4 regions of the Micromonospora chokoriensis genome follow, and region 2 is predicted to be linked to each of the others. Evidence: riboswitches for the same ligand, from Rfam matches in the RefSeq annotation. Region 2 holds a riboswitch; each other region holds the start of a gene.
The links. A riboswitch is a leader RNA that binds a small molecule or an ion and turns the genes downstream of it on or off. The one in region 2 is predicted to bind cyclic di-AMP.
Positions count from the first base shown of each region.

Region 1 (3,455 bases), 2.2 Mb from region 2:
CTCCCCGCAGGGCCGCCGCGGCGTCCAGCTCTACGTCAAGCGTGTCTTCATCATGGACGACTGCGAGGCGCTCGTCCCGACGTACCTGCGCTTCGTCAAGGGCGTGGTCGACGCGCACGACCTGTCGCTGAACATCTCCCGGGAGATCCTCCAGCAGGACCGGCAGATCCAGATCGTCCGTCGCCGCCTGGTCAAGAAGATCCTCGCCACGGTCAAGGACCTGAAGGCCAACCACGCCGAGCGCTACCGCACCTTCTGGACCGAGTTCGGCGCGGTGGTCAAGGAGGGACTGATCGACGATACCGACAACCGCGACACCCTGCTGGACATCCTCTCCGTGGCCTCCACCCACGACGCGACCGAGCCCACCGACCTGGCCGGTTACGTCTCGCGGATGAAGGACGGCCAGAACGACATCTGGTACGCCACCGGTGAGTCCCGGGCCGCCATCGAGAACTCGCCGCACCTGGAGGCCTTCCGGGCCAAGGGTCACGAGGTGCTGCTGCTCACCGACCAGGTCGACGAGGTGTGGGTCGAGCGGGTCGGCGCGTACGACGGCAAGACGTTGCGCTCGATCGCCAAGGGCGAGATCGACCTGGACACCGACGAGGAGAAGCAGCAGGCTGAGGCCGAACGCGAGCAGCAGCGGCAGGAGTTCGCCGGTCTGCTCGACTGGCTCGGCACCACGTTGACCGACAGCGTCCGGGAGGTCCGGCTGTCGTCGCGACTGACCACCTCACCGGCCTGCGTCGTCGGCGACGCCCACGACCTCACGCCGACCCTGGAGAAGATGTACCGGGCCATGGGGCACGAGGTGCCCCCGACCAAGCGGATCCTGGAGATCAACCCCGGGCACCCGCTGGTCTCCGGGCTGCGCAAGGCCCACGAGCAGGGCAGCGACCAGGCGGCCCTGACCGAGACCGCGGAGCTGCTCTACGGCCTGGCGGTGCTCGCCGAGGGCGGTGAGCTGACCGACCCCGCCCGCTTCACCCGCACGCTCGCCGACCGGCTGGCGCGCACCCTGTAGACGGTCGACCCTCCGGCTGGCGGGCCACCCGACCAGGGGCCCCGCCGGCCGGTTCGGCGTACGACGTCGAGCATCCGATCACCAACGGACACGTCGAGTCGCTCGGCGTCACGCCGTGATCTGGCTTCGTCACGAGGCCTGATCGGAACCGGTCCACAGTGCTCTCTGCACAGTGTCCGGCCGGCCGCAACCGCTGCGGACGGCGCCCCGCGTAGCCCGGTGAAGAACTTCACAGGGGTTGGGCGATCGTCACCGAACGTGCCTAACGTCGGTCGGGTTCGCCACTGCGGACACCACGGCCGGCAACGCCAAATCCTGCCCCCGGCCGTCGGAACCCAGTCACCCGGGCAGGAGCGGGGGACCCACACGTTCCTCGGTGCATGTCACCTCGGGGTGAAGCCGCCACCGTGCGGCCGGGCTCCTCGGCCCGAACCCGACAGCTCACCTCGCCGGCGTGGAGGAAGCTCACATGACGTCTGTTCACACGCCCCGTCATCGACGGGTCACCACCCGCCGCCTCGCCGTCGGCACCCTGGCCGTCGGCGCGGTCACCGGCGCTGTCGCCCTCTTCGGCCCGGCCGCCCCGGCGCAGGCCGGAGTCAACTGGGACGCGATCGCCAAGTGCGAGTCCGGCGGTAACTGGAAGATCAATACCGGCAACGGCTACTTCGGTGGCCTGCAGTTCTCGCAGAGCACCTGGGCCGGTTACGGCGGCAAGAAGTACGCCGCCCGCGCCGACCTGGCCAGCCGTGGCGAGCAGATCGCCATCGCCGAGAAGGTGCTCGACGGGCAGGGCATCGGTGCCTGGCCGACGTGCGGCAAGAAGGGCGGCTCGTCGGGCGGCTCCGCCACGAAGTCGACGAAGTCCACTGCGAAGTCGACCAAGTCGACCGCGAAGCCCACCGAGCGGCAGGAGCGGCCGTCGCGCGGCGAGCAGCCGGCGACCCGCAACCACGAGCGCACCGCGGCGCCGGCCGGCGGCCAAACGTACCTGGTCAAGCCGGGCGACACCCTGTCGGAGATCGCCGACGCCCATCGGGTGTCCGGCGGCTGGCAGGCGCTGTACGAGCACAACCGGAAGCTGATCGGGGCCGACCCCGGTCTGATCTTCCCGGGTCAGAAGCTCAGCCTCTGACCGACGGCACACGAACGCTCGGCCGGGTCACCGGCCGAGCGTTCGTGTGTTCGGTGCTGGTCAGCCCGAGTGGCGGGTCGGGTTCGAGTCACGCCGCCGAGGCGGATGCCTTCGGCGCTCGACGAGACGCCACCGGGCCGGCATTGCGACCCCAGCGGGAGGTCGGTGCCAGATCGGTCCCGCCGTCGACGGTCCCCTCGACGGAGTCAGACGCGCCGCGGGACAGACGCAGCGAATGCTCGGCGCCCTGACGGGCAGCGCAGGGCCAGGCCTGCCCGGCGCACTGGAGATTGCGGCAGTGGCCCTCGTCGTCCGGCTCGTGGGCGCTCAACACGTCGATCGCCAGTTGCCAGAGCAGCGGGTCGGTCACGTCGTGCGGGCGCTCGGCGCCGCGGCTCGCTCGGTTGCTGGTGTCCTCGGACATGGTGGGTCCCCCCTTGTCAGGCTGTACCCCTCAAGGGTCACCCGTGGGCCGCCGGCTAAACCGCCGACCTGCTGTGATGTGTCTCCGGTCGCAACTCCGCGCGTGGACACCGCACGCAGATCGGTCAATCCGGCAGCAGCGGCATCTCGTCACCCGGCTCCCGGCCGAGCAGGACCGCACGGGTGAGCGCCGTCGAGCCGAACCGGTCGCGGACCGCGTCGACAGCGGCGTCCAACTCCGCGCCCGGGTCACTGTGGAACGGCAGCTCCGGCTGCACCGGACTGTCGTCCAGGTTGCCCACCGACACACCGATCAGCGTGACACCACGACCGTCGATCTCGGGCTGGGCCGCCCGCAGCAACGCGCGCGCGGCGGCGAGCAGCGGCGTCGTGTCCGCGGTCGCCTTGCCGATGGTGTGCGAGCGGGTGCAGGTGCCGGCCGGCACCGGACCCGAGCAGCGACACCAACGCGGCCTCACCGAGCCGGGCCACCTCGCCGACGGTACGGATCCGGTGCTCCCGCAGCTTCGCGGAGGTGACCGGGCCGACGCCCCACAACCGTTCGACCGGAAGCGGGTGCAGGAACGCCATCTCGGCGTCCGGTGCGACCACCAGCAGGCCGTCGGGTTTCGCCACCCCGCTGGCCACCTTCGCCAGGAACTTCGTGCGGGCCACACCCACGGTGATCGGAAGGTGGACCCGTTCACGAACCTCCCGACGCAGCCGCGCCGCGATGTCGGCCGGTGGCCCGACCAGCCGCCGCAGGCCACCCACGTCCAGGAACGCCTCGTCGATGGAGATCCCCTCGACCAGCGGAGTGGTCTGCCGGAAGACCTCGAAGACCGCGCGGCTCGCCGCCGTGTACGCCGA
Region 1 is NZ_LT607409.1:5,035,892-5,039,346, reverse strand. It holds gene htpG (molecular chaperone HtpG) at 1-1,027, shown strand, start outside; cyclic di-AMP (ydaO/yuaA leader) riboswitch at 1,324-1,496, shown strand; gene GA0070612_RS23405 (LysM peptidoglycan-binding domain-containing protein) at 1,497-2,162, shown strand; gene GA0070612_RS23400 (hypothetical protein) at 2,251-2,586, opposite strand; gene GA0070612_RS32630 (hypothetical protein) at 2,711-2,863, opposite strand; partial or broken gene GA0070612_RS32625 (hypothetical protein) at 2,912-3,031, opposite strand; partial or broken gene GA0070612_RS23395 (Y-family DNA polymerase) at 3,012-3,455, opposite strand, start outside.
Region 1: linked by a shared signal. The riboswitch ahead of GA0070612_RS23405 (LysM peptidoglycan-binding domain-containing protein) and the one ahead of GA0070612_RS13530 (coiled-coil domain-containing protein) in region 2 are both predicted to bind cyclic di-AMP.

Region 2 (3,455 bases):
GCGCCCGGGCCTCGCGGCCGGGCCTTGCGCCCCGGCGTCCCGCGTCCCCGCCCCGCGCCCTGCGTCAAGATCCGCGCAATATCCCGGATGTTGCTGCCTCCGACGGGCGGGAGGCAGCACTATTCCTGATGTTGCGCGGATCTTGAGGGCGAACACCCGGCGCCGCCCAGGAGCGGATCGGCGCGCCCGCAGCCGTCAAGGTCACGCTCGATCATGGACGTAGTGGCCTGACGGCGCTCAGGAGACCACTACATCGTGGTTACAGCGCGATCATGGTGCTGTGGTCACGGTCGGCGTGTCGGCGCGGTCGGGGTGTGGTCACGGCCGGGGTGCGGTCACGGTCGGCGTGTCGGCGCGGTCGGGGTGTGGTCACGGCCGGGGTGCGGTCACGGTCGGCGTGTCGGCGCGGTCGGTGTGGTCGTTCGGGCGGCCTGTCGGCGGCCCCACGGCTTGTAGGTGGACAGCACCGTCGCGATGATCATGAGGGTGGTCGACACCGCGGGCGCGATCACCAGGTCGGCGCGATCCCGTGCGGGGAGGGCGGAGCCCAACGCTCCGGCGTGCCGCAGATTCGGGGTGAGCAGGAACAGCACCAGCCCGACCATCACCGTGGTGATCACGAGCTTGACCAACACCCACCGATAGCGCAGGAGGCCCCACGGGGTGAGCAGCGCGCTGACGACACCGATCAGCCAGGCCAGGACGCTGAGCGGTGCGAACAGGACGGTGCCGACCACCGCGCCGACCGGGTAGAAGACGGCCGGGTCGGCGCCCCGCTGTACGGCGATGCCGAGGGTGAGCAGCACCAGGTCGGCGCCGAGCCAGCCCAGCGAGGTGACCAGGTGCAGGGTGAGCAGCGCCTTGCGGGCGGTGGGTGGGATCCGAGGCATGCCGCGATGCTGCCCGCCGACCGTCGCCGGGTCGTCCGACGACCGGCGACATCGGGTGTACGTCCCGCGACGTAGCCGTGGCCGGTGCCCCTCGACGGGGGCACCGGCCACGAGTGGTCAGTAGACCGACAGGTGTACGTGGTTGGTGTGGTCGCTGGACGGGTCGCCGCCCGCCCCGCTGTACGCCTTCCACCCGCTGCTGGGCAGCCAGATCTGCCGGTACCAGATCACGTACAGCACGGCGAGCCGGTCGGCGTTGCGGATGAAGTACGCCGCCAGGTTGTTGCCGTACGTCTTGTCACCGCCGGTGGCGTCCCCGCCGAAGCCGCCCTTCTGCGCGGCGAAGTCGCAGGCTCGGCCCTTCGGGTGTTCGCCCGAGCCTCCGTTGCGGTGGCAGGAGACGTACCGGGTGAAGCCTGCGGCCTTGGCCTGGTTGAGGGCATGCAGGGTGCGCGGGGTGATGCAGCCGCTGGCCGGGGTGGGGTCGTCGACGCTGCACGACTCCTTCGGCCAGGAGCCGTCGGAGTTGCGCGGCGCGGCCTTGGCGTTGCTGGTGGAGGTGCCCCGGTTGGAGTCGGTGTCGGCGGTGGTCCGTGGCTTCGGGGTGGTGGCGACGGTCAGGGCTCGCTCGGCCTGCTCCTTGCGCTTGGCCATCACCGCGACCTGCTTGCGTTGCTCGTTGATCTCACCGTCCAGGGCGGCGCGGGTCCGGTTGGCCTGGTCCTTGGTGGTGAGGAGGTCGCGCAGCACCCGGTCCTCGTTGGCGGCCACCGCGTCCAGGGAGGCGGCCCGGTCCATGAAGCCTTCCGGGGTGTTGCTGTTGAGCAGCGCCGATATGGTGCTGAGTCGGCCGGTGCGGTACGCGACGCCGGCGATCTCGCCGACCTTGCCGTTGCGCTGGTCGAGCTCGACCTCGATGGTCTTCAGTTGGGTGGTGAGCTGCTGCTGCCGCTGCACGGAGGTGTCCAGGGCGCGTTTCGCGTCCAGGTAGCCCTTGCTGGCGGCTTCCAGTTGGGCGCGGAGCGCCGGGGTGCCGCCCTCTTCGTCGGAGTCGGGTGCGGCGGCCCGCTGGCCGGTCGGGGGAGCGGCCGAGGCGGTGCCGGCCGGGAGTGCGACGCCGAGAGCGAGCATCGCGACGATCAGGGCCGCCAGTCGGGCGGCGGGATGTCGTGCTGGTGCCACTGTCAGTCCTTCCGTCAGCCGCCGACCGGGTTAGCTGACGGGTTCGGGACGGAAGATCCCTACCGCTGACGCGGATGCACCCCAGGAACGTGGTTCCCCGGTTCGCCCGTGTGGGCGATTAGGCGACGACCACCACCGGCGCCGGGAGGCGCCGCCTGGTGGCGGCCGGGACAGAGCCTACCGGTACTCGTGGGGCGGCTGCAGCGAATGTGACGGACGGTGAGTGCGTCAGTACGGGGAACTCACCGTCACCACTCGATCGAGCCACAGGCCCCGGAGTTGGCGCCCGGCTCGATCTGCAGCGTCGCGTGTTCGATCCGGAAGTCGTCGTGCAGGGCCGTACGCGCGGCGGTGAGCACCGCGCCGACCTCTGCGCCGGGCTCCATGGTGAGGTGTGCGGAGGCGACGTCCATGCCCGAGGTGAGCGTCCAGACGTGCAGGTCGTGCACCTCGACCACACCGGGGACCGCCGCCAGCCGGTCGTGCACGGCGGTCACCTGGAGGTGTTCCGGTGCGGCCTGCACCAGGATGCGGATGGCCGCCCGGGCCAGCCGCCAGGTGCGCGGCAGGATGAACACGCCGATGGCGACGGCGACCAGCGGGTCGGCCCACCACCAGTCGGTGACGGTGATGAGCAGCGCCGCGCCGATCACGCCGACCGAGCCGAGCAGGTCGCCGAGGACCTCCAGGTAGGCGCCCTGGATGTTGATGCTCTCCCGCGCACCGGCGCGGAGGAGGCCGAAGGCGACGATGTTGGCGAGCAGGCCGAGGACGGCCACCACGAGCATCGGACCGGTGATGACCTCGTGCGGGTCGCCGAAGCGGCGGATCGCCTCGATGACCACGTAGACCGCGACGCCGGAGAGCAGGACGGCGTTGGCCAGTGCGGCGAGCACCTCGAGTCGGTAGAGCCCGAAGGTGCGTTGCGGGTCGCCGGTGGCCCGCCGGGTCGCGGTGATCGCGGCGAGCGCCATGCCGATGCCGAGCACGTCGGTGAACATGTGCCCGGCGTCGGAGAGCAGGGCGAGCGAGCCGGTGTGCAGGGCGGTGACCGCCTCGACCACCATCAGGGTGGCGAGCAGCCCGAAGGCCGCCCAGAGTCGACCCCGGTGCTGGTGCGCGGCATTGGCGACGGATCCGTGGTGGTGGTCATGACCTGCTCCCACGTGAACTACCTTCCGCCGCCGTCCGAGGTCCGGTCCAATGTATGTTCACATCGCAATGTGTGCAAGTGTACGGGTCGCACCTCCCGCCGGCCGGCGCTCGCGCAGGTCAGTCGGTGGGGTCGATGGTGGTGAGTCGCTGGGTGGCCCGGGACAGCGCCACGTACAGGGTGCGTACCCCGGCACCCGGATCCGCCCGGATCTCGCTCGGGGCGACCAG
Region 2 is NZ_LT607409.1:2,851,362-2,854,816, forward strand. It holds gene GA0070612_RS13525 (hypothetical protein) at 387-890, opposite strand; gene GA0070612_RS13530 (coiled-coil domain-containing protein) at 1,008-2,072, opposite strand; cyclic di-AMP (ydaO/yuaA leader) riboswitch at 2,076-2,207, opposite strand; gene GA0070612_RS13535 (cation diffusion facilitator family transporter) at 2,321-3,238, opposite strand; gene GA0070612_RS13540 (HelD family protein) at 3,345-3,455, opposite strand, start outside.

Region 3 (3,455 bases), 3.2 Mb from region 2:
GCCCGGCCCGGTCGGCGTCCGTTCCCCGGCAACGCGAGGGCGGTCCCGACGCCGACGGCCGACCGGCCGACGCCGCCGGGGAGAGCGGGCAGACCACCGACCGATCACCGTACGTCGACTCGCGCTGACACCGTCCACCCTGCTCAGTGGGGGTTCGGCGCGGCGTGCGACGACACGCCCGTGGTCGGTGCGGTGAGGTCGGCACGACGGTAGCGTGAGGTCGTGCTTCCGGTCGCGATCACCTGTCCGCTGTGGTGGGTGGCGCGCTGGGCGACGCGGGTGCTGACCAGCCTCGCCGTCGTCGCGGCCCTGGCGCTCGGCGCGGGCCCGGCCTCGGCCGCCGTGCCAGCTCCGTTCGCCCTCGGATCACTCCCGGCGGCCTGCCCGTCCACCTGCGCGCAGGTGGCGATGCACGAGGCGCGGGCGACGACCGAGCAGCCCGTCGAGGCATCCTCTCCGGCGTGGTCGGTCGACCCGCAACCAACGCCACCCGGTGACCAGGTCACTCTCGCGGCCGGCTCGCTGCGCGCGGCCGGGTCCGAGCAGCTGCCCCTCGGTCACGCCCCGAGCAGCCGGGCACCCCGAGCCCCGCCCGGGCGCTGAGTCACCGGGACGACCGTCCCGCCGCCGCGCCTGTCGACCCACCAGCTCCGCGCCCCACCGGCCCGTTCACCGCCCCTGGCCCGGTGGCGCTGGAGCTACCCATCGCATCGCTCTCTTCCGAGGTGCCGACCATGCAGACCGCTGTCCTCTACCAGTTCGTGACCGAGGTGCCGCAGGCCGCCGCCATCTGGTCCACCCTGTTCCTGCTGGCCCTGGGCGTACTCGCCCTGCTGGTGGCCCGTCCCGAGCGGGACACACCCCCGGACGACCCGCGCACGGCCGCCCCCACCGCTCGTGAGGTGGCCGCCGCCGAGGCCGCCGACCTGCGCCGGTACGCCGAGGAGGTGGCGGTCGCCGCGACCGGGGCGGCCAGGACCGCGCAGCGGCGACGTGCTGACTGGCTGACCGCTCAGGCGGAGCTGGAGCGGGCCTGGGACGCCTACGACGAGGCGGACGCCGCTGCGCGTCGCTTCGCGGGCGCCGAGACGCTGCCGACCCCGCAGACCCCCCACACCCCGGCCGAGTACGCCGCCCGCGAGCGCTACCTGCACCGGGCCGCGATGACGGCGTACTGGCGGGGTGACCTGAGCATGGCGCAGCTGGGCGACGTGTTCGCCCAGCGGCGCGGCTGGGATCCCCGGCGGCACCCGGTCGAGCAGGAGGTGCTGCTGAGCCGGACGATCCGGGACGCGAGGCTGGCCGACTACCAGGCCGCCGCATCCCGGGAGCGGGCTGCCTGGCGGGACGCGGAACTGGCTGCCGACTCAGCGCGAGCCCTCGCGACGGAGAGCTGCGCGGCGGCGGCCCGGCTGCGACCGCACCCGCTACCCGCGCGGCGGGCGGTGACCGGTGCGTTCCGACCCGCTGTCGTGGCGCGGTGGCGGCCCGCGCGGGCGAGTTGAGCCCGATTCGTGACGTGAGCTGGCTCACGCCGACCGGAATTCGGGCGTCCGGCGCGATCGGCGCCATTCTTCCGGAGAATCTGGTCGCATTCTCGGCGGCCTGTCCGGTTGTCGCCCGTAGGCGTCACCGTAACCGCTTGTCCCATCGAGTCGCATCATCGGCAATACGCGCAGAAATTGCCGCGACATTTCAGGTTTATGCAGGTGGAGCTGGCTTGGCAGGGGTGCGAACGGGCCAGTACTGTCGTCCCGTCCGGTGCGGTAACCGATCGCAAGAGGCGACGCCGCGCCGACCCGCTCAATCGTGATGAACGAACCGGGGACCCACCAGTAAGTCCGGGGTGAATCCGCGAGCCAGAGCCCGCGGTAGGGCGATCTTCCCGCCCGAATCCGTCAGCTAACCCGGTAGGCGGTGTCGGAAGGAGTTCCATCCACGTGCAGCACCTTTCCACCCCTCGGTTGTTCCCTCGCCTCCACGGCGCGGCGGTACCCGCGCTCATTCGTCCAGTGACGGTGAGCTGACCCCCCGGGTCATCGCCTAGCCGCCCGGCCACGCCGGGCGTTCCCCTGAGCGGTTCACCATCCGCGGACCACGGTCCGCGCGCCGGCGCCTGCCCGGATACCGGTCCGGTCGCCGCTGTGCCGCTCTCCCCCCGATCCGTGGAGGACCCCGTGAAGCACACCCTGCAGCGTCAGCTCCGCCGTTTCGCCACCGAGCGCCCGTACCAGATCGTTGCCGCCTCCGCCGCGGCCCTCGCGATCGCCACCACCACCGGCGCCCTGCTCACCACCGCCGACGACGCACCCGCCGGCGGGCGCACCGCGACCACCGTCGCCGAGATGCGCAGCGACGTCGCCGCCTCCCGTGGCGAGGCGCGTGCGGCGTCCCCGTCGGCCGGCGCCGCGCCGAGCACCGCCGCTCCGGCCACCACCGCCGCGTCGGCCAAGGCCAAGGCCAAGGCCAACCCCGACCTCACCCGTAAGCCGACGCCGCCGAAGCCGCCCGCGACGAAGGTCCTGGACTACGACTACGAGGCGCAGAACACGTACTACAACTGCGGCCCGGCGGCCACCCGGAACGCCCTCAGCGCCACCGGTATCGACCGCACCCAGGAGGAGCTCGGCGCCGAACTGGGCACCACCGAGATGGGCACCAACTCGGCCGAGGACACCACCCGGGTCCTCAACGCCGAGGTGAAGGGTTCCCCGTACCGGACCCGGATGTTCGCCGGCGCCCCCAGCCCGGCCCAGATGGACCGGCTCCAGGCCGACGTCGTCAAGGCCATCACCGACGGCCGTGGCGTGGTCGCGAACGTCGTCGGCGACGCCGTCGACACCGACGGCGGTTACCACTCCTACGGCGGCGGGCACTACATCGCCGTCGTGGGCTACAAGGACAACGGCCGTACCGTGCGCATCGCCGACTCGGCCAACGCCGCCGACCCGGCGTACTGGATCACCACCATCGACCTGGCCAACTGGATCGCCAGCCGGGGCTACTCCGCCTGACCCAGGCACGCTGACCGCCGCGGGCGTCGTCCCCCACAAGGGGCCGACGCCCGCGGCATTTTCGTCGGTGCGTCGGTGTCCGGCGTGGACGGCGGCTCTCGTACCGGGCCGTGAACCGTGGGAGACTGCGGCCGTGGTGGATGAATCGGGTGGTCAAGCCGGTCGTGGGCGGGTCCTGCTGCTCCTGCACGGAATGGGCACGAGCGGGGACGTCTGGTTGCCGTGGGCGCCGCTGCTGGAACAGCGCTGGGCGGGGCGGTGGCTGGCACCGGACCTCGCCGGCCACGGCTGGGCGGCGCCGCTGCCGTCGTACACCTTTGCGGGGTTGGCGGACCGGATAGCGCGCGGCCTGGTGGCCGGCGACCGGCTCGTCGTGCTCGGGCACTCGTTGGGCGGGGTGGTCGGCCTCGCGCTGGCCGCCCGCGCCGCCGGGACGCCCGT
Region 3 is NZ_LT607409.1:6,050,327-6,053,781, reverse strand. It holds gene GA0070612_RS27415 (acyltransferase family protein) at 1-128, shown strand, start outside; gene GA0070612_RS27410 (hypothetical protein) at 223-603, shown strand; gene GA0070612_RS27405 (hypothetical protein) at 735-1,505, shown strand; cyclic di-AMP (ydaO/yuaA leader) riboswitch at 1,791-1,932, shown strand; gene GA0070612_RS27400 (C39 family peptidase) at 2,166-3,014, shown strand; gene GA0070612_RS27395 (alpha/beta fold hydrolase) at 3,148-3,455, shown strand, end outside.
Region 3: linked by a shared signal. The riboswitch ahead of GA0070612_RS27400 (C39 family peptidase) and the one ahead of GA0070612_RS13530 (coiled-coil domain-containing protein) in region 2 are both predicted to bind cyclic di-AMP.

Region 4 (3,455 bases), 2.1 Mb from region 2:
GCGTGCTTGTCGTGCCCGGCGTGCTCGCCGTGCTGCGCCGGCGCGGCCGGGACGTGCCGGCCGGGGTCGGGCGGTGACGACGCGGGCATGTCTCCACGATGCCGGTCCGCGGACCGCCACGCCGACGGTTCCACCACCGACACTCCGTCACGACCTGCGTCCCCCGATCGTGCTGGTTAGCATTCCCCACGATGACCCCCGGTGGACCGAGGCACGAACGGACACCCGCGCCGCCGCGCGGTGCTGTCGCGGCCGGCTGGTCGGGTCGGATCCTGACCGTGCGTGACCGAGCGGTCGTCAGCCGGCGAACCGTCGCGTTCCCCCACCACGTTTCCGCAGTGACGGTGAACCGACCGGCCCACTGACACGTACCCCGCACTGGATCGTTGGGAGTCTCACCTTGGGTTCCGACCACGCCCGTCCCGCTCCGTCCGCCCCGCCGAGGGTGCGACGGATCCTCGTCATGACCGTGGTGCCCCTCTTCGTCGCCACCGTGATCGCGGCCCTGGTCCTCTGGCCGCGCGGCGGGTCACCGCAGTCCGACGGCGAGGCGGACGTGCCGCGCTACAGCGGCACGGTGACCCGGGTGGTGATGGAGCCGTGCCCGCCGTCGCCGTCGAGTCCCGAGGGCACACCGCGCGTCGGCGACGGGCGCTGTGGCACTGTCGACGTCCGCGTGGACGACGGGCCGTCGGCCGGCCAGCAGGTCGAGACGCCCGTGCCCGACGGGCCGGGCGCGCCCCGGGTGGAGGTCGGCGACGAGGTCATCCTGGTCGAGTTGACCGACCCCACCGACCCCACCATCAGCAACTGGAACGTCGCCGAGCACCAGCGGGGCACCCCGATGCTGTGGTTGGCTGTCGTCTTCGCCGCCGCGATCGTCGCGTTCGGCCGATGGCGGGGTCTCGCGGCGCTCGCCGGGCTGGCCGCCAGCTTCGCCATCCTGCTCACCTTCGTGTTGCCGGGTATCGGCGCGGGGAAGTCACCCCTGCTGGTGGCGGTGGTCGGTGCCGCCCTGATCATGTTCGTGGTGCTCTACCTGACACACGGGGTCACCGCACAGACCTCGGTAGCGGTGCTCGGCACCCTGGGCAGCCTGGTGTTGACCGGGGTGCTCGCCACCATCGCCACGGCCGCGACCCACCTCACCGGCTTCGGCAGCGAGGAGGCCACCACCCTGTCGATGTTCCAGGGCGACGTGGACCTGCACGGCCTGCTGCTCGCCGGCATCATCATCGGATCGCTCGGGGTGCTCGACGACGTGACAGTCACCCAGGCGGCCACCGTCACCGAGCTGGCCCACGCCAACCCCGGCCTGACCCGGTTGCAGCTGTACCGTGCGGCAACCCGGGTCGGTCGGGCGCACATCGCGTCCACTGTCAACACCATCGTGCTGGCGTACGCGGGCGCGTCGCTGCCGCTGTTGCTCCTGCTCACCGCCGACTCCCGACCGATCGGGCAGATCCTCACCAGCGAATTCCTCGCCCAGGAGATCGTCCGCAGCGCGGTCGCCACCCTCGGCCTGATCGCCGCCGTGCCGCTGACCACCGGCCTGGCCGCGCTGGTGACCGCCGCCGGTCGCACGGACACCACGTCGCCCGCCGACGCCGCCGCCCCGCGACCGCGGACGGACCGGGCTGAGACGCTGGCCGCACTGATCTCACCGCGAACGGGTCACCCCGACGAGTCGGACCCGACGCGGCCCTCACCCCCATCTACCGCCGCCGACCGGTGGCCGGAGCCGAACAGGAGCACGGATACGACATGGTGACACTCCTCAGCGTGACCAGATCGGGCCTCCACCCTGAGAACCGCGTCACTGGTCACTCACCGCTATGGCGAAATGACGCTTTTGGTCGGCATCCAGGCGTAGCTCACCCGACCGACTCTCGGGTAACCTCGCTCGCGGTCACCGATGAAGGCGCGAAGCGGCGTCTGCGGTGCCACCGCCCAATCGCCAACCGGCGAGCCGGGGACCCAGGTACGTGGGGTGAATCCGCGTCAGCGGTAGGGGCCACTTCCGCCCCGAACCCGTCAGCTAACCCGGTCGGCGGTCGAGGGAAGGGAACATTGTGACGGCACCCCTACGCCGCTGGTTGACACCCGTGGTGGCCGTGATCGCCGCACTGACCGTGCTCGCCGGGCCCCTCCCGGCCCACGCCGCCCCGACGACTCCCACCCCGTCCGGGCACGAGGAGGACGGCGAGCCGAAGCTGCTCACCGACGTCATCGAGCAGGCCAACCGCGACTACTCCGCAGCCAAGTCCCAATTGGACAAGTCCAAGAAGCGGCAGGGCGACCTGGCGCGGGAAGTCGATCGGGCCCGGGCCGACCTGGACGCGCTGACCCCACAGGTCGGGCAGATCGCCGCCCAGTCGTACCGGACCGGCCGCATCGGCGCGCTCGCGATGCTGTTGGAGAGCAAGGCCCCGGACGCGTTCGTCCAGCGCGCCTCGCTGCTCGACGAGATGAACATGGTCAACGAGAAGAAGCTCGCCGAGGTCAACGCGGTGAAGGCCCGCGCGGAGCAGGCCAAGCAGCTTCTCGACGCGGAGGTCCGCGAGCAGCAGAAGCAGACCGCCCTGATGGCGAAGCGCAAGAGCGAGGCGGACAAGGCGCTGTCCCTCGTCGGCGGGAAGGGCTTCACCGGCGGCCTGGTCGACGCCACGTCACCGGTTGCCAAGATCGGCCCTGGCCGCACCGCCGACGGCGACTGGAAGCCGCAGTCGTGCAGCGAGAAGGACCCCACCACGTCCGGTTGCGTCACGCCCCGCACGCTGCACGCGTACAAGGAGGTCAAGCGGGCCGGCTTCAACCGGTTCGTCGGCTGCTACCGCTCCGGTGGGCCGTGGGAGCACCCGAAGGGCCGCGCCTGCGACTGGTCGCTGCAGAAGAGCGGCTTCTCGCCGTGGCACAACGAGGACACCCGGAAGTACGGCAACAACGTCGCCGCGTTCCTCATCCGCAACGCCGACCGGCTGGGCATCTACTACGTGATCTGGAACCGGCAGATCTGGTTCCCGGCGACCGGCTGGAAGTCGTACAGCGGGCCGTCGAACCACACCGACCACGTCCACATGTCGCTGCTCTGACCCGCAGGGCCTTGGCCGAGGGCCGTTCCGCGTCGCGCGGAACGGCCCTCGTCGCGTCAGGCCGCGAAAGGCGCGGCCCCTGTCACGTCAGGCCGCGAAGGGCGCGACTCTCGTCGCGTCAGGCCGCGGCGGGCGCGGCCGGGTCGGTGCCGAGCGTCGTGAGGTCGGCCGGCACGGCGGCCACCGGGCGCACCTCTCCGGCGGCGAGCCGGTACGACACACCCACCACCGCGCACCGCCCCTGCGCCACCTCGCCGGCCAGCACGGGCGACTGCCCGAGCACCGTCTCGACGGTCTGTGCGATGTGGATGTCGACGATGCCGTCGATGTCGCGCACACCCTCGGCCTCGGCCCGGCGCAGGC
Region 4 is NZ_LT607409.1:778,124-781,578, forward strand. It holds gene GA0070612_RS03605 (heavy metal translocating P-type ATPase) at 1-89, opposite strand, end outside; gene GA0070612_RS03610 (YibE/F family protein) at 401-1,771, shown strand; cyclic di-AMP (ydaO/yuaA leader) riboswitch at 1,938-2,068, shown strand; gene GA0070612_RS03615 (coiled-coil domain-containing protein) at 2,073-3,092, shown strand; gene GA0070612_RS03620 (carbonic anhydrase) at 3,211-3,455, opposite strand, start outside.
Region 4: linked by a shared signal. The riboswitch ahead of GA0070612_RS03615 (coiled-coil domain-containing protein) and the one ahead of GA0070612_RS13530 (coiled-coil domain-containing protein) in region 2 are both predicted to bind cyclic di-AMP.